One region of the Providencia sp. PROV004 genome, then DNA from elsewhere that is predicted to be linked to it. Evidence: predicted binding sites of a transcription regulator. Region 1 holds the regulator's gene; each other region holds the start of a gene.
What was found. Region 1 encodes PurR, which represses purine synthesis genes. Its sites were predicted from a motif close to CANGCAAACGTTTGCNTG; they were not measured.

Region 1 (5,850 bases):
CATAGAGTTGACCTATAACTGGGGTGTTGACCAATACGATATGGGTAATGCATATGGTCATATCGCTCTAGGCGTCGATGATGTTGCAAAAACGTGCGATGATATCCGTAACGCAGGTGGAAACGTCACACGTGAAGCGGGCCCTGTTAAGGGCGGAACCACTGTGATTGCATTTGTGGAAGATCCTGATGGTTATAAAATTGAACTGATCGAAAATAAAAGCGCAAGTAAAGGCTTAGGCCATTAATTCGCGATATGATTTAGAAGTTTAGGTACCTAACTTAGCACCTAAACTTCTATCACCGTTTACCTGCAAATTTTTACTGGTTTTGGCATAATGTCATCCAACTAGAAAACTAAAATCGAAAGTCCTAATGTCTGAAAAAAACAATCCAAACGCCCTAGTGAACCGCTTTAGGGGATACTATCCTGTCGTTATTGATGTTGAAACTGGTGGGTTTAATGCAAAAACTGACGGCCTGTTAGAAATTGCTGCCATCACCTTAAAAATGGATAAAGACGGCTGGCTCTCCATGGATGAAACATTGCATTTTCATGTAGAACCTTTTGAAGGGGCGAATCTTGAACCGTCCGCTCTTGCCTTCACCGGAATTGATCCAACAAACCCTCTACGCGGTGCTGTTAGCGAATATGACGCCCTTCATGCGATATTTAAAGTCATTCGCAAAGGAATGAAAAACACAGATTGTAATCGCGCAATTATTGTCGCTCATAATGCTAATTTTGATCACAGCTTTGTCATGAATGCGGCCGAGCGAGCAGGTTTAAAACGTAATCCTTTCCATCCATTTGCGACCTTCGATACTGCAGCACTGAGTGGCCTTGTATTTGGTCAAACAATTCTGGCAAAAGCTTGTGTTTCTGCGGGTATCCCATTCGATGGTAAACAAGCTCATGGCGCACTGTATGATACGAATCGCACGGCTTTGCTATTTTGTGAAATCGTTAATAAGTGGAAAAAATTGGGTGGTTGGCCAATTATTGAAGACAGTCAATAATCTTTTAGTAAATCACCATGACAGAAAAAACCGTATTTGATGTAAAGCAAAAATGCCTTCGTCAAATACGGTTTTTACGTCTTTTATTTGTGGCTTAATTTAGTCTGCGCTAGCTTCATCTGCTGGACGATATTTATCCGCAGTTTCTTTGATTAGAGACTGGAGCTCACCACGCTGGAACATTTCCATGATGATATCACAGCCACCGACCAGCTCACCATCCACCCATAATTGTGGAAAAGTCGGCCAGTTTGCGTATTTTGGCAATTCAGCGCGAATATCTGGGTTTTGTAAGATATCAACATAAGCAAAACGCTCACCACAAGAAGACAGAGCTTGTACTGCTTGAGCAGAAAAACCACAGCTCGGAAGTTTAGGAGAGCCTTTCATATATAATAAAATTGGGTTTTCTTTAATTTGGCGCTCAATTCTTTCAATAGTTGTCATTTTTAACTTCCTTAAAACAAAGATGCAGGTTTGCAGTCAGCCGGTAACTGAGAGTCTACCGCAACTTAACAGAATACATTGACTGATATAATAAGAAACTGAATTGTTTCATACAATATGCCAGTTTTATAGGGGCATTACTATAGCATTCCAAAAAGCAAAAAGGCATCTTTTCTATCTTCTCTTTACCTAAGTCAAACAAGCAGCTATTTCTAGTTAAAAATGCATATTTGATATATTCAGGTCATCTATTCGGAATATCCATATGATTTCTATGTGTAACTCCCCTATTTATTTGTTAACATTTGAGTAACGCTATTACCTTTACCTTTGTAAGGTTTAACGTGTTATCATTAATATATTAAATATCATATCGCCGATAGGCGAAACTCTAATGATAAGCAGTAACCGACTATTTCGCTCATTTTAAGAGCAAACACCCTAAGTTTTTTGATATAAAAGCAATCAAGGAGTACGAAATGTCATTTGAACTACCCGCTTTACCGTATGCAAAAGATGCTTTAGAACCTTATATCTCAGCTGAAACCTTAGAATATCACTATGGTAAGCACCATAACACGTACGTTGTTAACTTAAATAACCTAATCAAAGGCACTGACTTTGAAGGAAAATCTTTAGAAGAAATTATCAAAACTTCTGAAGCCGGAGTTTTTAACAACGCAGCACAAGTTTGGAATCACACTTTCTATTGGAATTGCTTAGCGCCAAATGCAGGTGGTGAACCAACAGGTAAAGTAGCTGATGCAATCAATAAATCATTCGGTTCTTTCGCTGAATTTAAAGCTCAATTTACTGATGCAGCAACCAAAAATTTTGGTGCAGGTTGGACATGGCTGGTGAAAAAAGCAGATGGTAGCCTTGCTATAGTGAATACATCTAACGCTGCAACACCTATTTCTGGTGATGATAAGCCCGTGTTAACTGTTGATATTTGGGAGCACGCTTACTATATCGATTACCGTAACGCTCGCCCTAAATATTTAGAAAACTTCTGGGCACTGGTTAACTGGAAATTTGTGGAAGAAAATTTAGCATAACAATTTCTGCTTGTTGCTAAGTTTAGATACTGCAAGGGCGAGATATACTCGCCCTTTTAAATTCACCCTACTCAAGGCTGAAATAAAATCAGAAAATATGCGCAGCAAGAAAGATAATTAATGCTAATGAGCCCAGCGCAGCAAGCAATCCATATTTAACATCTGTATCCATGAGTTCCTCTCATTCTAATGTAATTGAATTAATAAATAACCATGAAACAATAAAGGTTATTAAGTATACATATCCAAAAAAGTAAAACTAGTGTCTATATCACATGTTATAACATCAATTATTTCTTTCGTTTTTGCGCTAGATCAGACAAAATCGACAACAAATCGCTAAATTATTGCCAGCAAAGGATCAATGCATCAATATGCAGGTAATTTTTTAACAAGAATTCTTATAGAGACCGGTTATTGGTCAGGAGTTTTTTTCCCCCATGGCAACGATTAAAGATGTGGCGAAGCGCGCTGGCGTATCTACCACAACCGTATCCCATGTTATTAATAAAACGCGCTTTGTAGCTGATGACACTAAGGCTGCGGTTTGGGCTGCAATTAAAGAGCTCAATTATTCGCCAAGTGCGGTTGCCCGTAGTTTAAAAGTTAACCACACAAAGTCGATTGGGTTGTTAGCAACTTCCAGTGAAGCGCCTTACTTCGCTGAGGTGATCGAATCTGTTGAAAATAGCTGTTATGAAAAAGGCTATACGCTGATTCTTTGTAATTCTCATAACAATTTGGGAAAACAAAAAGCGTATTTACAGATGCTAGCACAAAAGCGCGTTGATGGCTTACTTGTGATGTGTTCCGAGTACCCTGATACCTTAATTGGTATGCTAGAAGATTACCGCAATATCCCAATGGTAGTCATGGACTGGGGAACTTCTCGTGGCGATTTTACAGATAGCATTATTGATAACTCGTTCCATGGTGGATACCTAGCAGGTCGCTATTTAATTGACCGTGGGCATCGCGATATTGGAGTGATCCCTGGTTCACTTGAAAGAAATACAGGTATTGGACGTTTAACTGGCTTCAAAAAAGCAATGGAAGAGGCCAAAATTACACTAAAAGAAGAATGGATAGTTCAGGGGGATTTCGAACCTGAGTCTGGCTATAAAGCAATGACGCAAATTTTAAGCCATAAACAGCGCCCTACCGCTGTATTTTGTGGTGGTGATATCATGGCAATGGGAGCAATTTGTGCCGCTGATGAAATGGGATTACGTGTTCCACAAGATATTTCAATCATTGGCTATGATAATGTGCGAAATGCGCGCTATTTTACACCGGCATTGACCACAATCCACCAACCCAAAGAGCGTTTAGGGCAAATGGCCTTCACAATGCTGCTCGATCGTATCGTCAATAAGCGCGAAGATGCTCAAACAATCGAAGTCCACCCTCGCCTTGTAGAACGTCGTTCTGTTGCAGATGGTCCATTTATCGATTACCGCCGATAGTACGAATAACTAGGTTGAAAGCCACTCTGCGTTAAGCGTTTCGTTATCGCCAAGGTAATCTAACAACCAGCTGAGCGCTGGTGATGTATTATTTTCCACCCAAGTTAAACAGCAAGGACTGGGTGGAAAAGGCTGCGCTAATGATAGTTCAACTAATTGGCCGTTTTCACAAAGCGGAGCCGCTCGATGCTCAGGTACCATCCCAACACATAACCCATTAACTAAACAAGCTAAGCCATTTTCCCAGTAAGGCACAACAAGCCGACGCTGGTTATCAAGAGCCCAAGTATCACGTTTGGGTAGGTTACGTGAAGTATCTTCAAGGCACAAACTAGGGTACTCTCTCATTTGATCATCGGTCAGTTTTTCACCTATTCTGGCTAATGGGTGCTCTGGGCTTGCAACACACATCCACGACATAAAACCCATATCACGGAAACTATACCTTTCACCAATTGGAGATGCTCGAGTCGCACCAATCGCAACATCTACACGCCCATCAGCAAGTGCATCCCACACCCCATTAAACACCTCTGGATGAATAAAGAGTTCGATATCAGGAAAATGACGATAAAAATCAAGAATTAGCTGTTCTGTCCGCTGTGGTTTGACAATACAATCAACGGCAATACTAAATTGACCACGCCAACCATTCGCAACTTGCTGACACTGGTGACGAGTATCTGTCATTTTTTTGATAACAGAACGGCTCTCCTTAATAAATATCGCCCCAGCTTCCGTTAGCACAACATCACGATGTCGACGCTCAAACAGAGGAACCGCAAGCCATTCTTCAACTTGCTTAACGGTATAGCTGATTGCAGAAGGTACACGGTGCAATTCTTCAGCAGCACCACTAAAGCTTCCAGTTCGAGCAACTGCATCAATCACTTCGAGTGCATGCGCAGACCACATAACTTCTCCTTTCAAAAATTTTGATAACAAGATCCAAATATTACCGTTTCACAACCTAAAAAAATAGCCTATACAATGGCGTCATCATTAACATTTTTTTAAATATCAGATAAGTAATAATTATGTCGAATACTGTGAAAAAAAACGCCCCTGGATTTATGGTGTACCTTGCAGGACTTAGCATGCTGGGGTTTTTAGCCATTGATATGTATTTACCTGCATTTGGTGCTATGCAAGACACCCTGCATACATCCGAAGGCGCGATCAGTGCTTCTCTCAGTATCTTTTTAGCTGGTTTTGCCTTCGCTCAGCTATTATGGGGGCCATTATCAGACAAACTTGGCCGTAAGCCTGTTCTCATTGTGGGCTTAACTATTTTCATTTTAAGTAGCTTAGCTATTTATTGGGTGGAAACCGCAACACAGCTATTAACACTACGTTTTTTACAGGCGGTTGGAGTCTGCTCCGCGGCTGTTTTGTGGCAAGCACTAGTTATCGACCGCTATGATGAAGCAAATACCCAAAAAGTTTTTGCTTCTATTATGCCGCTAGTCGCGCTATCCCCTGCTTTAGCGCCATTATTAGGTGCATGGGTTCTTGAGCACCAAACATGGGAAGCAATTTTCCTGATCCTAATGGCGGTGGGTATATTACTTTTATTACCAACGCTCTTTTTGAAAAATGTTTCAGTTAAAACAATAACTGATGACAACCAACCACAAGCTAAGATTTCTTTCTCAAATTTGCTCAGTTCCCCTGTTTTCAGCGGCAACGTACTAGTTTATGCATCCTGTAGTGCAGGTTTCTTCGCTTGGCTAACAGGTTCTCCCTTTATTTTACGCAATATGGGCTTCAATCCTGCTGATATTGGTTTGAGTTATATTCCACAAACTCTAGCCTTCATTATTGGTGGATATGGCTGCCGTATTTTATTAGCAAAAATCC
Region 2 (5,850 bases), 1.3 Mb from region 1:
ATTAACTATAATGCGCCAGCGGCGGTGCCATATCCAATCGCTGCAAGAAATTACGGCGGGGCAATGAAAGCCTCTGTTGCTCAAGACCTCAAGATTGATGAAACCTATGAACAACAGAGTATTGATTTTAATGACCAAGTCGATGTGGTATTTGAATTAAAACGCTAGCTTTTTGCTGTTGGTTCATCTTCTTGTTTTAACATCTGGCGCCCAGTTTTTAATAGGGCGTCAGTCACATTTTTCATTGTGCGGCTTTCAGGTGCGAAGCGGTGCCAGTAAAGCATGCGTCGTTGGCATAACCCTGGAGTTAAATCAACCAATTCACCATTCGCCAATTCACTGGCTATCTGCAAATGTGGGATCATACAGCAGGTCGAACCTTGTTTCGCCAACTGTACAAAGGCCTCCGAGGAGTTCACGATATGGCATGGGACACTACCCGGCGACAAGCCAAAGTTTTGTTGAACAAAGGCTTGGTGCATATCATCTAAATGGTCGAAAGCAACCGCAGGTGCTTTTAATAACGAAGAGCGAGTAACGCCATCGGGAAAATATTTTGCCGCAAAGCCGGGTGATGCGACAAAAATATAGTCCAGTGCGCCAAGTTTATCGACTAAGCAACCAGGTAAGGCTTGAGGTTGAATACTGATAGCGCCTACCACTTCACCGCGTCTTAAACGTTCTTGGGTTCGTGTTTCATCTTCAACCTGAATATTTAACCGAATAGGGCTATTGCCTAATACAGGGTTTAGGGCTGGAAGAAACCAAGTTGCCAAGCTGTCGGCGTTGACGGCAAGTGAAAGTAACAACGGGGTGGAGCCACTATTTTCATCACCTAACCATTGCTCTTCTAATAATTCGACTTGATGAAGCAGTGCTAGTAATTTTTGCCCTTGTTCAGTTGGGTGTGGCGGAACGGTACGCACAAGTAATGGCTGCCCAAACAGATTTTCTAACTGCTTTATGCGTTGTGAAACAGCAGATTGCGTGATGCAGAGCTTTTGAGCTGCGCGCTCAAAGCCGCGTTCACGGATAACGGCATCCAGTGCTTGTAATGCGCGATAGTCAGGGCGCTTCATCAAAAAGATCTCCTTGTTGTTATTCTACCAAGCACTATGCCATATTTTTACACGCAACACTTAAAAATATTATTGTTGTGGCGTAAATCCCAATAACCATGACACAAATACAACGAACAAGGCTGCAACTTATTGGGTGTCCGGTATATACTAGTTATTAATAACCTTAATCACGACTCAATTAAATCTTAAAAGGCATGAGCATGACTCAGGACGAATTAAAAAAAGCGGTAGGTTGGGCAGCACTTGATTACGTAAAACCGGGCACTATCGTTGGTGTTGGAACGGGTTCAACGGCTTCACACTTCATTGATGCATTAGCAACAATGAAAGGTCAAATAGAAGGCGCAGTATCAAGTTCAGAAGCATCAACTCAAAAATTAAAATCATTGGGTATTACGGTATTTGATTGTAATGAAGTAGATTCATTAGATGTTTATGTTGATGGTGCTGATGAGGTTGACCACCACATGAATATGATCAAAGGCGGTGGTGCCGCTTTAACACGTGAAAAAATTGTTTCTGCAATTGCAAAAACCTTTGTCTGTATCGTTGACCAATCTAAGCTAGTTGATGTGTTGGGTAAATTCCCACTGCCTGTTGAAGTGATCCCAATGGCACGTAGCTATGTGGCACGTGAATTGGTTAAACTGGGTGGTACACCAGAGTACCGTCAAAATGTAATTACAGATAACGGCAATGTCATTTTAGATGTCCATAATTTAAATATCGTTGACCCTGTGGCACTCGAAAATACCATTAACGGAATTGCGGGTGTCGTGACTGTTGGGTTGTTCGCGAATCGTGGCGCAGACGTCGTTTTGATGGGAACTGCAAACGAAGGCGTTAAAACCATCAAGTTATAATCTCTATCGTATTCAATTATTCTAATAAGCCAGTGGCATTATACTCACTGGCTTTTTTGTTTTACTAATATTTTGCAATTAGTTTATGAGCTGATAAACGCTAAATTAATTAACCAGTTTTATAAATATCATCAATTTGAAATTTATTTTATTTTTTTTTATATCGAGCTATTTTGGTGATATATCTCACACAAATAGGCATTGTGCAGGAAAAATCCTTATTTTGTGTTACCGCCCCTGATTTTCTACCATTTAACTTCTTTTTCTTCGCGCTTTTTAGTACCCATTAAGCAAACGGTTGTATTGCTACTGCGCTATTTTTTGCTATGTTGGTATACGCTCATAGCTCAAGGTAGATAGATGTCATCTCTCTTGAGCTATGTTAGGCAAACACATATGTTCATCTGTTATAAATCTTAAGTACGTTCACGATAGGGTAGGGAAATGGTTAAGGTATCTTTGCAAAAAGACAAAATTAAATTTTTACTGCTAGAAGGTGTGCACCAAAGTGCGGTTGATAACTTAAAAGCCGCGGGCTACACCAATATTGAATATCACAAAAGTGCGTTATCCGACGAAGAATTAAAAGAAGCGATTAAAGATGCACGTTTTGTAGGTATCCGTTCCCGTACTCATCTTACTGAAGAAATTTTCGCTGCAGCAGAAAAACTCGTTGCAGTAGGTTGCTTTTGTATCGGCACCAATCAAGTTGATTTAGATGCCGCTGCAAAGCGCGGTATTCCTGTTTTTAACGCACCATTTTCGAATACACGTTCTGTTGCAGAAATGGTATTAGGCCAGTTATTACTTTTACTGCGTCGCATTCCTGAAGCCAATATGCAAGCACACCGCGGTATTTGGGAAAAACAAGCTAAAGGCTGTTTTGAAGCGCGTGGTAAGCGCCTTGGTATTGTTGGATATGGTCACATTGGTACTCAGTTAGGGATCTTAGCTGAAGGTATCGGTATGAATGTTTTCTTTTATGATATTGAAAACAAACTACCTTTAGGTAACGCAACACAAGTTCGTTCTTTAACTGAACTGCTGAATATGAGCGATGTTGTGAGCTTACATGTACCTGAAACACCAAGTACGAAAAATATGTTTGCTAAAGAACAATTTGACCGTATGAAACCCGGCTCTATTTTCATTAACGCATCACGCGGAACGGTGGTTGATATTCCTTCACTGGCTGAAGCGTTAGAAAGCAAGCATTTATCCGGTGCAGCGGTGGATGTCTTCCCAAGCGAGCCTGCTGCAAATAATGACCCTAATGACCCATTTATCTCTGAATTGATTAAGTTCGACAATGTGATTTTAACGCCGCACATTGGGGGGTCTACAGAAGAAGCTCAAGAAAATATTGGACTAGAAGTGGCAAGTAAGTTGGCGAAATACTCAGATAATGGTTCAACCTTATCTGCGGTTAATTTCCCTGAAGTTTCTCTGCCAGTGCATACTGAAGATACAAACCGTTTCTTGCATATTCATGAAAACCGTCCAGGTATTCTGAATAGTATTAACCAAGTATTCACGGAAAATAATATTAACGTTGTCGGCCAGTATTTACGTACATCAGGTAATGTAGGTTATGTGGTTATTGACGTATTAATGCAAACGCCAAACCAAACAGATGAAGCGCTTCAGAAATTAAAAGACTTGCCAGGCACCATTCGTGCGCGTTTATTATTCTAAACTACGCTAAAAATTGAGTGAAATAATGGCGCGGGTATTTATGACCAGCGCCATATTTTTTGCGGCGTAATAATTTCGGGTAAGGGAATATCCCAGTGTGCGATAGGGAGCTTTTCGACTTGCTGGCAATTATGGGCAAGGCCAATTGGATAAAAACCGGTTTGTTGCCAATTTGCTAGAGTTCTATCATAGAACCCACCTCCCATACCTAACCGTTGCCCTTGAGTATCAAATGCCACTAATGGGATAAGCATGATATCCAGTTTTTCGAGTGGTAGCACATCTCTGACATCAAGTGGTGGCTCATCAATATGAAATCGGTTTTTAACAAGTTGGCTATCTGGACGATAGTGAAGAAACAGCAAATGGTGACGACTAAAAGGATGTAAAACAGGAAGGTACACTTGCTTACCTTGAGCCCAAAGTGCATGAATAAGCGGCTTTGTGTTAATTTCCCCATCAAAAGAAAGAAACAGAGCAATATTATTGGCTTGTACAATTTTCGGGTGGTGTAATGCGTTATGCATGACTTGCTCAGCGGCACTTTGTTGTTGTTCAAGGCTTAGTTGGCGGCGTGCCTGACGGATAGTTTGACGTACCAGCTGGCGTTGTGTCGAGAGAGAATCTTGCATGTGATAACCTGTTATAAATACGATAAAAACAGTTAATCCAGTAATTATATTACTTAGAGTATATCGTAAGATGAACGGTTATGTAGAAAACAAATGAAAAATAAGCAGAAACTTAATTGAGGGTCTCCAAGATGCCGTTGTAGGCTGTAACCCTTGAACCCTTGGTTCAAGGTGAACGCAGTTTAGCAACCTTTAGGCTTCCTGAGCGAATCAGGCATGCTCACCAGCGCCATAACCACATTCTATTTAGTTGAAATATCGGCTCAGGGGACTCGCCCACTCACGCGCATCTCAGAGAAATTTGGTTTGAGAACTTATCGTTACTCAGTGATTTCATTGTACGAAACTAGATTTAAAATGCAACCCTAATTTTGTATATTTTTTTCTACTAGTGTCTGATTAATAAGCAGATTTACTCTAGGGGCAATACCTGCCTCTCAGTAATTTTCACCTGATCGTGCAACGCTTGTTCGATTGTGTGCTGCAACATTTTTATTTTCTCTTCCATATTATAAGCATAATCACGCGTTTTTGTCTTTTCTTGTGCTAATTCGTGACAGACGTTCAATGCTACGATAAAAATAAGCTGTTCCATATTGGTGACACCGCTTCTATCTTTCAGATTTTGCAAGCGCTGTTCTAATTCTTTAGCCGACTCAAGAAGGGCTTCTTTTTGTTCTGATGGGCAGTTGACTCGCATTGAGCGCCCGAAAATCTGGATGTCGACAGGTTGTGCGGACATGATACCTCCATACTGAATAATACTCGCCGTAAATACATCATATTTGGCGCAATTAATAGATAAGACAAAAGCATACTGGTCTAGCGGCTATCCTTGATGGTAGCATATCACGAATCATAAGCTAACATGACGAATTCAGATGTCTATACAAAAATCTTTACCAAACTATGAATCACTGGACAAACTCCTGCAACAGCACTCAATCGCACTTACTGCTGCGGAAATCCATGGTCTAATAACCGGGTTGATCTGTGGTGGGGGCCGTGACCATAGCTGGCAAACGTTAGTCCATGACCTTGCTAACGATGGTTTAGCTTTCCCTCAAACTGTTGCACAGCCACTGCGAGAACTTTTTGATACCACATTTGAAGCACTTGATGACAGCGAGTTTGCATTTGCCATGCTATTCCCTGACGAAGACGCTTCTGTTTTTGACCATGCTGATGCACTGGCTGGTTGGGTTAATCACTTTTTATTAGGGCTTGGAGTTACACAACCGAAATTGGCTGATAAAAAAGAGATAAGCGAAGTTATCACCGATTTACGCAATATTGGTATGCTTGGTTATGATGAAGACGAAGACCAAGAAGAACTTGAGCAAGCGCTAGAAGAAGTGATTGAGTATGTCAGGGTGGCGGTACAATTATGTTACATTGCATTGATTGAGCCAACTAAAGGCCCAACGACAGTGGAAAATGATAAGCCCGTTCTTCATTAATTTCTATTAATGTGCGTTTTCAAAGCCACTTAACTTTGTCGATGAATAATTTATTACTGATAAAATTAAGTGCTTGAAAACGGGATGTATCCAGTTTTAAGTCATTTCGCCAGTGTAT
Region 3 (5,850 bases), 870 kb from region 1:
GTTTATTTGGGTATTATTATTCACTTATGCGGGTTATTTCTTTGGTGAATTACCGTTCGTACAAAAGAATTTGAAATTACTGATAGTCGCGATTATCTTTGTTTCAATTTTGCCGGGCGTTGTTGAAATTATTCGTCATCGCCGAATAGCTGCGAAAGAAAAGCGTGCGGCAGCGCAAAAAATCGATAACCACTAGATGGTTTAACAAGTTTTTATCCACAGTGAGATATCATTGTGGTTTAATGGCAAAAAATTACATACTGGTGATAACCAGAGTGAATCAGACAAAAAGGTCCATTAATGAGCTGGATTGAAAAAATTTTAAAGAAAGGTAACTTGACCCAATCACACAAAGCCAACATCCCAGAGGGAGTTTGGACTAAATGCGATAGCTGCGGGCAAGTATTATATGGTGCTGAATTAGAGCGTAATTTATCCGTGTGTCCAAAATGTGACCACCATATGCGAATTCACGCCCGTCAGCGCTTAGAAACCTTCCTTGATGAAAACTCAACAACAGAATTAGGCAGCGAACTTGAGCCTAAAGATATTCTGAAGTTCAAAGATTCAAAAAAATATAAAGATCGTATTGTTGCAGCACAAAAAGAAACGGGTGAAAAAGACGCGATCGTCGTGATGAAAGGCACGTTGAAAGGCATGCCAGTAGTGGCTGCAGCGTTTGAATTCGCCTTTATGGGCGGTTCAATGGCTTCAGTTGTCGGTGCACGTTTTGTCCGTGCTGTCGAACAAGCTTTGGAAGATAACTGCCCGTTGGTATGTTTCTCTTCAAGTGGCGGTGCGCGTATGCAAGAAGCACTGTTATCATTAATGCAGATGGCCAAAACCAGTGCCGCATTAGCAAAATTGCAAGAGCGTGGCTTACCTTACATTTCAGTATTAACTGACCCAACCATGGGTGGGGTGTCTGCAAGTTTGGCAATGTTAGGTGATATTAACGTGGCAGAGCCGAAAGCGTTAATTGGTTTCGCAGGGCCACGTGTTATCGAGCAAACTGTTCGCGAAAAATTACCGCAAGGCTTCCAACGCAGTGAATTCTTACTTGAGAAAGGCGCGATTGACATGATAGTTCGCCGCCCTGAGATGCGTGACCGTTTAGCTGAAATATTGGCGATGTTAACCAATAAACCAAGCTTTAATGAGACACCAATCATCGTAGCGGAAACGGTTGAAATCGACATCGATGCCGTTGATGAACTTGATGCCCAAGAGCCAAAAAAGGATTCTGAAAAGCATAAAAAAGATGATGAGTAATCTAATCATTCCTAATGCCAAGTCTCCATTGGAGGCTTGGCTTTCTTATCTCACCGACTTACATAGCCAAAATATTGATATGGGGTTGGAGCGAGTCGGTCAAGTTGCTAGGAAAATGAACCTAACGCAGCCTGCTCCCAAAGTTATCACTGTGACGGGAACCAACGGGAAAGGGACAACTTGTCATACACTAGAGTCCATATTTATGGCGTCTGGGTTAAAAGTTGGGGTATACAGTTCACCGCATCTTATCCGTTATACCGAACGCGTTCGTATTCAAGGCCAAGAACTTCCCGAGTCTGATTTCTGCGAGGCATTTGCCATAATTGAAGCTCAGCGAGCAGATATTTCTCTCACCTATTTTGAATATGGCACTTTGGCGGCGTTACAGCTATTTAAACAAGCTAAACTCGATATTGTGATTTTAGAAGTCGGTTTAGGTGGGCGGTTAGACGCGACAAATGTCGTTGATGCAGATATAGCCGCAATCACCAGTATCGCACTTGATCACACTGATTGGCTTGGTTCAGACCGTGAACATATTGGTTATGAAAAAGCTGGTATCTTCCGTGCTGGCCATTATGGTGTGGTTGGTGAGCCGGATATGCCAGCTTCAATCAGTCAAGTGGCTGAGCATTTAGGTACGAAGCTATTTCGTCGTGGGACGGATTGGCAATACAGTGAGCAAGCAAATAGTTGGTCATGGCAAAGTTCACAGCGTGAATGGCATAATTTACCGTTACCGAATGTGCCTTTAGCGAACGCAGCAACAGCGCTAGGTGTGGTGAGTTGCTTATTGGAAATTGATGCTGATTTTGCCCAAAAAGTGACTGAGTCCGCTATTCATCAAGGTTTGAAATCAGCTCAATTACCGGGGCGCTTCCAAATTGTCGGTGAAAAACCGTTGATGATCTTGGATGTGGCGCATAACCCTCATGCAGCAGGGTACTTAGTTAGTAAATTGGCTGCCTTGCCTGAAACTAAAGGTCGTCATATTCGTGCGGTTGTCGGGATGCTAGGTGATAAAGACATCAAAGGTACGCTTGAGTGTTTATCACAACAAGTCACCGATTGGTACCTTGCGCCATTAACTGAGTTTAGGGGGGCTGATGTGGCTCAACTGAGTCAACATTTACCGACAGCTAACCAGTTTGACAGCGTAGAAAAAGCGTGGCAGCAAGCTTGCATCGATGCAAACGAGCAAGATGTGATTGTGGTGTGCGGGTCATTTCATACCGTTGCTCACGTCATGATGTTATTGGAAAATCAAGAAGGATAGTGCCGGTGGCTAGTAAATTTCAGAATCGACTTGCTGGCGCCATTGTGCTTGTTGCAGTGGGAGTTATTGTGCTTCCTGCTCTGCTTGATGGCGATAAGAAATACAATGAAAATGAATTTGCGGCCATTCCTATTATCCCTAAACCGGGTGATGAAGAAGATATTGAAGCAATAGCGCCTATTGTGAGTACGACTACCACCGCTTCTTCAGAAGGTGCTTCTGAAGCCATGTTGTCAGAAGCCATTACGCAGCAACAGAATGAGCAGGTTGAAACCCGTCCATCGACGACAACTCCTGCGCCGAGCGTAGTTGAACCCGTCAAGCCGGAGCCTAAGCCTGAACTTAAAGTTGAGCCGAAACCACAACCAAAACCCGAGCCTAAGCCAGAACCTAAGCCTCAACCACAGGGCAAAGCGTTTGTTGTGCAAGTGATTGCATTGAACAATGCAAGTAAAGTTGAAGAGATTGTCGCTAAACTAAGGTTGTCCGGTTACCAAGTTTATACGGTTCCTGCCAAACCAGTGAATAATAAACTTACACGGATCTACGTTGGGCCTGAGGCTTCAAGGCAGAGGCTAGAAGCAGCTTTACCAGAACTGAATAAGATTACGGGGACGAAAGGGATAATCCAAAGCTATAAACCTTAAAATAGAATTTAAATAATCCCTAAAAGGTAAGGGGATTTAGTAACTTACTGCGGCGATTATGATTTTTTATTTTCGCCGCTATTTTTTTAAATTTGATAGAAAAATGGTTACGCAAACGTTTTCGTTTTCTGTTAGAATGCACTCCGCTGATGTCGTGAGTGCGAATTTTGGAATGAAATATGGTCTGGATAGATTACACAATTATCGCCATTATTGGCTTCTCGGCACTAGTTAGCTTGATCCGTGGTTTTGTACGAGAGGCGCTCTCTCTGGTTACATGGGGCTGTGCTTTTTTTGTTGCGAGTACGTTTTATCCTTACTTAGCGGGCTACTTTACTCGTTTTGAGGATGTGCTGGTTAGAAATGGCATTGCTATCGCTGCACTGTTTATTGCCACATTAATTGTTGGCGCGGTGGTGAACTATGTGATTAGCTCGTTAGTACAAAAAACCGGGTTATCAGGTACAGATCGAGTTCTGGGGATCTGCTTCGGTGCGCTGCGTGGTGTGTTAATAGTTTCGGCATTACTGTTTTTTCTCGACACATTTACACCATTACCTCAAAGTGAGGATTGGCAGCGTTCGGAACTTATTCCGCAGTTCAGTCATATAATCAGGTGGTTTTTTGACTACCTGCAAAATGCGTCAAGTTTCCTACCGGAGAACATTTCTCCGTCTGGCTGATGAGGAAAGACTAAATGTGCGGTATTGTCGGTATCGCCGGTGTTACACCGGTAAACCAATCAATTTATGATGCTCTCACGGTGCTTCAGCATCGTGGGCAAGATGCAGCAGGTATTGCCACGATTGATGGCAAAAACAACATTCGTTTACGCAAAGCAAATGGTCTTGTTAAAGATGTGTTTGAAACACGTCATATGTTGAGATTACAAGGCTGCATGGGGTTAGGGCATGTCCGTTATCCAACAGCCGGTAGCTCGAGCGCTTCTGAGGCGCAGCCTTTCTACGTAAACTCACCTTTTGGTATTACACTTGCACATAATGGTAATCTGACAAACGCTCATGAGCTCACTCGGAGTTTATTTGAAACAGCGCGTCGCCATGTGAATACTACTTCTGATTCTGAGATATTACTGAACGTATTAGCGCATGAGCTTGATAGGTTTGATCATTTTCCTCTTGAGCCAGACAATGTTTTCAGTGCGGTGTCAGCCATGCACAAAAAACTACGTGGCGCATATGCTTGTGTGGCACTAATTATCGGTCATGGAATGTTAGCTTTCCGTGACCCTCATGGTATTCGCCCATTAGTACTAGGGCGCCGCATTACTGAAAGCGGTGAGCATGAATATATGGTCGCTTCAGAAAGTGTTGCGCTTGATACTTTAGGGTTCGAATTTTTACGCGATGTTGCTCCAGGTGAAGCGGTCTATGTGACAGAAAAAGGGCAATTATTTACACGCCAATGTTCTGATAACCCGCAATTGACCCCATGTATCTTTGAATATGTATATTTTGCTCGCCAAGACTCCTTTATTGATAAAGTGTCTGTGTATAACGCAAGATTACGCATGGGGCAAAAATTGGGCGCCAAAATTGCTCGAGAATGGGAAGATTTAAACATCGATGTGGTAATTCCTATTCCAGAAACATCGTGTGATATCGCACTAGAAATCGCACATATTCTGGATAAACCTTACCGCCAAGGTTTTGTGAAAAATCGTTATGTTGGTCGTACGTTTATCATGCCGGGTCAACAAGAGCGTCGCAAATCAGTCCGTCGTAAGCTCAATGCGAACCGTGCAGAGTTTCGTGATAAAAACGTTTTACTCATTGATGACTCCATTGTTCGCGGCACAACATCTGAGCAAATCGTTGAACTCGCGCGGGAAGCGGGAGCAAAAAATGTTTACTTTGCTTCAGCGGCACCGGAAGTGCGTTTTCCGAACGTATATGGCATTGATATGCCAAATGCAAATGAGTTAATAGCACACGGTCGCGAAGTGGATGAAATTCGCAAACTTATCGGTGCAGACGGGCTAATTTTCCAAGATTTAACCGATTTAGTCGCTGCCGTCCGTGAAGAAAACCCTGAAATCACCGAATTTGAGTGCTCCGTATTTGATGGCATATATGTGACCAAAGATATCGACCAAAGTTATTTAGACTACCTAGAAAACTTACGAAAAGACGATGAGTTAAAATTGAAGGATCAGAGTGAGGTTGAAGACCTAGAGATTTATAACGAAGGCTAAATTTTCGTCAATTTTCGTCATAGTTTGGGCTACAGCGTTGTTGGCTTCACAAATTCGCCCTAGTCACGTAGTTTTCTACGCTCCTAGGGTCTCTTTGCTAGCCGCCTAGCTGTAACCCTAACTATATAGAAAATCCACAGTGATTCTGATTTTTCCCATCTTTAATCTGTAGCCTAAAATATCAAGAAAACTATGACGTCAAATGAAGGCCTAAGTTACAGTTATATCTGATTTAAAATACGTAAAAATCGAGTAAGCTAGAGGGACATTAACTGCCTATTTGGAGCGATATATGGCTGATTTCAACTCCCTTCCTGATGTGATTAAACCTTTTGTAGATAAAATCAAATCCACTAAAAAATCCCTTGTTGAAATGACGTTAACCCCAGTTGAAGACTATATTTTATGGGATAGTCGTGTCGGGGGAATGCCGTATT
Region 4 (5,850 bases), 1.5 Mb from region 1:
ATCTGGTCTTAAACTTGTTTTCCCTTTGGTTTTAATTTTTCCCGAGCTAAGCACTCGGGATTTTTATTTGTGATTGAGTGCAGGGGGCTTCATCATCAAGGTAAGACCTAAAATCACGACAACAGGCGCAGCAATAATCAAAAATGCAGGGGTGAAACTCCCTGTGAAATCTTTTATTGCACCAGCAATAAAAGGCGCTAAACAAGCAACGGTTGAAATTAAATTCACCACAGAGAATAGTTCTAGGTATGGGCCTCGGCCAAAATAATTTGAAAGCAAAACACTTGATGCCAAAAAAGTCATGCCGTAGCCAATGCCAACGCATAACACAAACAAGATTAGCCATAGCCATGAGGTGGCAATACTGAGGAAGATAACACCTAATACCATGGTAATTAGGCTACCAATTAATAGTTTCTTTGGTTCTAGCCATTCCCCAGCGGCTCCACCAATAAGTCTTGAGAATGCATTAACAAATGCCATTGTGCTTAACAATGAAACCGCCACGGTCAAGCCAAAACCACGCTCTTCAATATGGGCAACAGCAAAGCTATTAACGGTAATACCACACCATAAAAATGAGGTATAAGTTGCAGCAATTAAGTAAAACTGCCATGTACGTAGTGCTCTGCCGACTGTCCATACTTCTGGAGTGCGATAAATGGGTTTACTCGCATCACTCACTTGTTTTTGCATCACTTTTTTTGCGTGTTCTTGTTCTTGTTTACCTTCACGCAGCATAAAAATAGTGATTAACGTGACAATGCTCAGATAAACGGCGCATAGAACCCAATGCATACGCCAAGAGCCTAACTGGTTTGAGGCGTAAAAGTAAATCCAAGGGCCTGCAACGCCTCCCAAACCCCCGATGGTGAAATATAACCCAAAGGCAAGGGATTGCTTTTCAAATAGCCGTGAAAGTACGTAAGTCCCAGGAACTGTGGCGAGTAAGGTGAAACCAATACCAATTAATGCGGTGCCTAAAAAATAGGTGCTGATGGCTTGCGTGGAATAAAGGCTATAAAAACCCGCAACAAAGACACTAGTACCTAGCAATAAAGTGGCCCGTACACCGACTTTACGGATCAGTAGAGAAGGGAGAAAACTCGCAAGCCCGCAAGTTAAGCCCAGTAGCGTAAAACCAAATCCAGCCTCACTCCAACTCCATTTGAGCTCACTTATCATCTCAGGCAAAACCACACCAAGAGATGTAAAGGTGGTTGCAGTGGCTAAAAAATAAACCAGCCCTAATAGAACAAGAATGCACCACTGATAAAACGGACTAAAAGGCTGCGAGGACATATTGACTCCAGTAATGCCGCACACCTTAAATCAGGATATTTGTTTTCTGGATGACGGCGTAAATAGCATAATGCCCGAAAATAGGTTCGGGCATCGAATAGGGCTATTTTCCCTATTTATTGGTGAGAGTACCAGTCTAATTTTGCATTTGCCCACTCAATGCCACTTTTGTACTCATTTGGTAAAAGTGGAACTAAAGCAGCAAGTGTTGCAGACAATTGATTGCAGTCGCGATGAGAAAGGTTTAAATGGCCCACTTTCCGAGCAGGGCGCACCTCTTTTTCATACCAGTGAAGGTGAACTAGGGGGAAATTTAACCAGTTTATATTTACATCCGTACCAATTAAATTGACCATAACAGCAGGACTATACACTTCAGGTGATGGCATTGGCAGGTTTAAAATGGCACGTAGATGTAACTCAAATTGGCTAATGGATGCGCCATTTTGTGTCCAATGGCCGCTATTATGTACTCGAGGCGCAATTTCGTTAATCAGTAGGTTATTGCCCACGACAAAGCATTCCATTGCCATCACACCAATATAACCTAACTCATCCATGACCGCGCTGAGCATGGCTTGAGCTTGTTCCTGTTGCGGGTTAGTTGACTTAGGGAAGGCTACACTCGTTCGCAAAATACCTTCTTGGTGCAAATTATGAGTAATTGGGTAAAAAACGGATTTCCCCTCTGCATTTCGGGCCCCAATGACAGACACTTCCGCGTCAAAAGGGATGCCTTGTTCAACGATACATTCACCGTAAATTTCAGCGGGTAAGTCTTTTTCATCACCAGGGCGAACACGCCATTGACCACGCCCGTCGTAGCCGCCAGTTCTGCGTTTTACAATGAGGAAATCGCCTAAAGTTGCAAATAATTCAGGCCATTGTTCAGGGGATTCTAATAATGCCCAAGGTGCAGTGGAAAGTTGCAAACTATCAAATAAACTTTTTTGTGGGAACCTATCCGCTAAACGTGGAAAAATATCACGGTTAATAAAGGCATTATGGCGAGCTAATTCTTTTGTCAAAGGTGTTTCTGGCCAGCGTTCAATTTCAGCGGTGATGACGCTTTGCTGATAAGGAACGGCTTCCGGCTCTGCATCAAGCCCAACAGGAAAAACGGCGATACCTAATGGCTCACCCGCTTGACGCAGCATGCGACCTAGTTGGCCATTACCAAGCACACAAACGGGTTTCATTATGCTTCCCTCGGGTCTGGGTTGTTTAGCACATCATTGGTTTGTGCTTCACGCCACGCGGCAAGGCGGTTGAAAATAGCAGTATCACTTATTGCTAATACCTGAGCGGCTAACAGTGCTGCGTTTGCTGCACCTGCTTTACCGATTGCTAGTGTGCCGACAGGGATACCTTTAGGCATTTGAACGATGGAGTATAGGCTGTCGACACCACTGAGAGCAGCGCTTTGTACTGGTACACCAAAGACAGGTACTAAGGTTTTTGCAGCTAACATACCCGGTAGATGAGCGGCACCACCAGCGCCTGCAATAATCACATCAACCCCATTTTTTTTCGCATTTTCAGCAAAGGAAAATAATTTATCCGGGGTACGGTGCGCAGAGACGATTTCGACATGAAAAGGAATTTGGAGTTCATTTAATACATCAGCAGCGTGCTGCATTGTCGTCCAATCACTTTTCGAACCCATAACAATGGCGATTTTTGCCGCAGATTGAGCAGAAACTTGGGCAGTCATTTGGTGCTTTCCTGTAGTGAAAAAAACATGACCCTAAGATGGGGAAATTGAATTAAGGTGATCATATCACGGTAATGCAGTCAGGAAAACGTTTGCGTGATTAATAATTAAGCAAACGAGTCGTGTATGCGATGAGAAATTCTGGGGCTAATTAAAATTACTCGAATGGAAAGAAAATCAGTTCAATGCCTTGCTCGCTAATGACAAAAGCAGAACCTTCATAGTGCCATGCACCTAATACACCTCGATAATGCAATTCACCACCGATATTCACCTCATGAATAGCAGGGCGGTGAGTATGACCATGGATCATCCATTGCGCTTGGTGCCTTTGTAATGCATCAATAACGGCTTGCGAATTGACGTCCATAATCGACTCGGCTTTCATGCTGCTTGCATATTGGCTATTTTGTCGCATTTTTTGCGCGATACGGCGACGCACAAAGAGGGGGAGTAGCAGAAACAGCCGTTGGACCCAAGGTGTGTGAACTTTTTTACGGTAGTTTTGATAGGCGGCATCGTCTATACATAATGTATCACCATGCAAAATTAAAATACGTTTACCATAAAGTTCGAGCAATGTTTCTTGCGGTAATAGGGTCATGCCACACTGTTTCGCATAGCGTTTACCGATTAAAAAATCCCGATTTCCATGAATGAAATAACAGGGTATTCCGCGATCTGTAAGCTGTTTTAGTTCGTTGGCAACTTGTTGATGTAGCGGGTTGTTGTCATCATCGCCCACCCAATAATTGAAAAAATCGCCGAGAATATACAGGCTTTCGGCATGGATGGCTTGCTGTTGAATAAAGTTGATAAAACCGGCGGTGATCGCCGGTTCATCTTCACTTAAATGCAAATCTGCAATGATGTAAGTGGACATGCGTCAGGTTTACTCGCTGACAGTCACTTTTTCAATGATAACGTCTTCACGTGGAACGTCTTGGTGGAAACCGCTACGGCCAGTTGAGACACCTTTGATTTTGTCAACAACGTCCATACCTTCAACCACTTCAGCAAATACACAGTAACCCCAGCCATCTGGACGTTCTGAACGGAAGTTTAAGAAGTCGTTGTCAGCAACGTTGATAAAGAACTGTGCTGTTGCTGAATGAGGGTCGTTAGTACGAGCCATTGCTAAGGTACCACGGCTGTTTTTTAAACCGTTGTTAGCTTCGTTTTTGATAGGTGCTTTAGTGTTTTTTTGTTCCATGCCTGGCTCAAAACCACCGCCTTGGATCATGAAACCATTAATAACACGATGGAAAATGGTATTATTGTAAAAACCTTCACGGCAGTAAGTTAAAAAGTTTTCGACTGTAACGGGGGCTTTATCGTCAAACGTTTTGATAACAATATCACCGTGATTGGTATGAAATGTAACCATAATAGCTATCCTGAATAATTGTTTTTTGTGCGCTAACTTGCGAAAGCGTTGAGATCAGCACGTTTATATCACAGATAAAACCTGACTTGAAGCGGAAGGAAGCTTAGCGGGTAGTTTATAGCATAATAGGTGTGTATTAAACCTAATGAATAAACTGAAAAGGAAGCGGGGTAAACCCTTGCATTCTTAAGGTGATCGGGGTTCAATAACATGATATTTTATCGGTAGAAATCGATAATCATTTTTCAAATAAATGGAAAAGTTCAGATGCTACAAATTTTTAATACACTAAGTCGTCAAAAAGAAGAGTTTAAGCCCATCCACGCAGGGAAGATTGGGATGTATGTGTGTGGCATCACTATCTACGACTTGTGTCATATCGGCCACGGCCGTACATTTGTGGCATTTGATGCAATTAGCCGCTATTTACGTTATTTGGGTTACGACTTAAATTATGTGCGCAACGTCACCGATATTGACGATAAAATCATTAAACGTGCAGCAGAAAATAATGAAAGTGTCGAAGAGCTAACAACACGTATGTTGGCTGAAATGCATAAAGATTTCGATGCATTGAATATTTTACGCCCTGATAGCGAACCACGTGCAACGCGTCATATTGGTGAAATCATTGAATTAACCCAAAGCTTGATTGAGCGTGGACATGCTTATGTTGCTGCGAATGGCGATGTCATGTTTGAGGTGAAAACTGACCCAAATTATGGCCTGTTATCCCGTCAAGATTTAGAGCAGTTGCAAGCAGGTGCTCGCGTCGAAGTGGCTGATGTAAAACGTAATCCAATGGACTTCGTCTTGTGGAAAATGTCTAAAGAAGGCGAACCAAGCTGGGAATCCCCATGGGGCTTAGGCCGTCCAGGTTGGCACATTGAATGTTCGGCAATGAACAGTAAAACATTAGGCAACCATTTTGATATTCACGGTGGCGGCTCAGATTTAATGTTTCCACACCATGAAAATGAAATCGCACAATCTACCTGTGCTCATGATGGCCCTTATGTGAATTACTGGATGCACTCCGGTATGGTCATGGTTGATAGAGAGAAAATGTCTAAGTCTCTCAATAATTTCTTCACTATTCGTGACGTACTTGAGTATTACGATGCAGAAACAGTGCGTTATTTTCTGTTATCAGGCCATTATCGTAGCCAACTTAACTACACAGAAGAAAACTTGAAACAGGCGCGCACTGCGCTTGAGCGTATGTATACGGCATTGCGCGGTACCGATAAATCGGCAGTTCCTGCTGGTGGTGATGAATTTAAAGCACGTTTCATTGAGGCGATGAATGACGACTTTAACACACCAGAAGCTTATTCCGTGTTGTTTGACATGGTACGTGAAGTTAACCGTCTGAAATCAGAAGATATGTCAGCGGCTAATGCGATGGCGGCACAACTTCGTGAACTGGCTAGCGTTCTTGGTTTGT

Region 2: serA (phosphoglycerate dehydrogenase) is a predicted target of PurR. The motif match lies at 2,233-2,250, and genes of this name have one in related genera.
Region 3: cvpA (colicin V production protein) is a predicted target of PurR. The motif match lies at 3,307-3,324, and genes of this name have one in related genera.
Region 4: purE (5-(carboxyamino)imidazole ribonucleotide mutase) is a predicted target of PurR. The motif match lies at 3,098-3,115, and genes of this name have one in related genera.

The regions. Positions count from the first base shown of each region.
Region 1 covers NZ_CP042859.1:2,761,708-2,767,557, forward strand. Annotated here, with positions in the region: gene gloA (lactoylglutathione lyase) at 1-247, shown strand, start outside; gene rnt (ribonuclease T) at 375-1,019, shown strand; gene FVA69_RS12435 (Grx4 family monothiol glutaredoxin) at 1,119-1,466, opposite strand; gene sodB (superoxide dismutase [Fe]) at 1,946-2,524, shown strand; gene purR (HTH-type transcriptional repressor PurR) at 2,965-3,990, shown strand; gene punR (DNA-binding transcriptional activator PunR) at 4,000-4,905, opposite strand; gene punC (purine nucleoside transporter PunC) at 5,028-5,850, shown strand, end outside.
Region 2 covers NZ_CP042859.1:1,492,437-1,498,286, forward strand. Annotated here, with positions in the region: gene FVA69_RS06495 (oxidative stress defense protein) at 1-168, shown strand, start outside; gene FVA69_RS06500 (LysR family transcriptional regulator ArgP) at 165-1,079, opposite strand; gene rpiA (ribose-5-phosphate isomerase RpiA) at 1,283-1,945, shown strand; gene serA (phosphoglycerate dehydrogenase) at 2,390-3,640, shown strand; gene FVA69_RS06515 (5-formyltetrahydrofolate cyclo-ligase) at 3,679-4,272, opposite strand; RNA gene ssrS (6S RNA) at 4,392-4,573, opposite strand; gene zapA (cell division protein ZapA) at 4,685-5,014, opposite strand; gene FVA69_RS06530 (YecA family protein) at 5,154-5,732, shown strand.
Region 3 covers NZ_CP042859.1:1,889,650-1,895,499, forward strand. Annotated here, with positions in the region: gene FVA69_RS08185 (DedA family protein) at 1-196, shown strand, start outside; gene accD (acetyl-CoA carboxylase, carboxyltransferase subunit beta) at 301-1,272, shown strand; gene folC (bifunctional tetrahydrofolate synthase/dihydrofolate synthase) at 1,262-2,551, shown strand; gene dedD (cell division protein DedD) at 2,557-3,198, shown strand; gene cvpA (colicin V production protein) at 3,378-3,881, shown strand; gene purF (amidophosphoribosyltransferase) at 3,896-5,413, shown strand; gene FVA69_RS08215 (YwqG family protein) at 5,706-5,850, shown strand, end outside.
Region 4 covers NZ_CP042859.1:1,274,864-1,280,713, forward strand. Annotated here, with positions in the region: gene FVA69_RS05560 (MFS transporter) at 64-1,302, opposite strand; gene purK (5-(carboxyamino)imidazole ribonucleotide synthase) at 1,419-2,501, opposite strand; gene purE (5-(carboxyamino)imidazole ribonucleotide mutase) at 2,501-3,016, opposite strand; gene lpxH (UDP-2,3-diacylglucosamine diphosphatase) at 3,174-3,899, opposite strand; gene ppiB (peptidylprolyl isomerase B) at 3,909-4,403, opposite strand; gene cysS (cysteine--tRNA ligase) at 4,671-5,850, shown strand, end outside.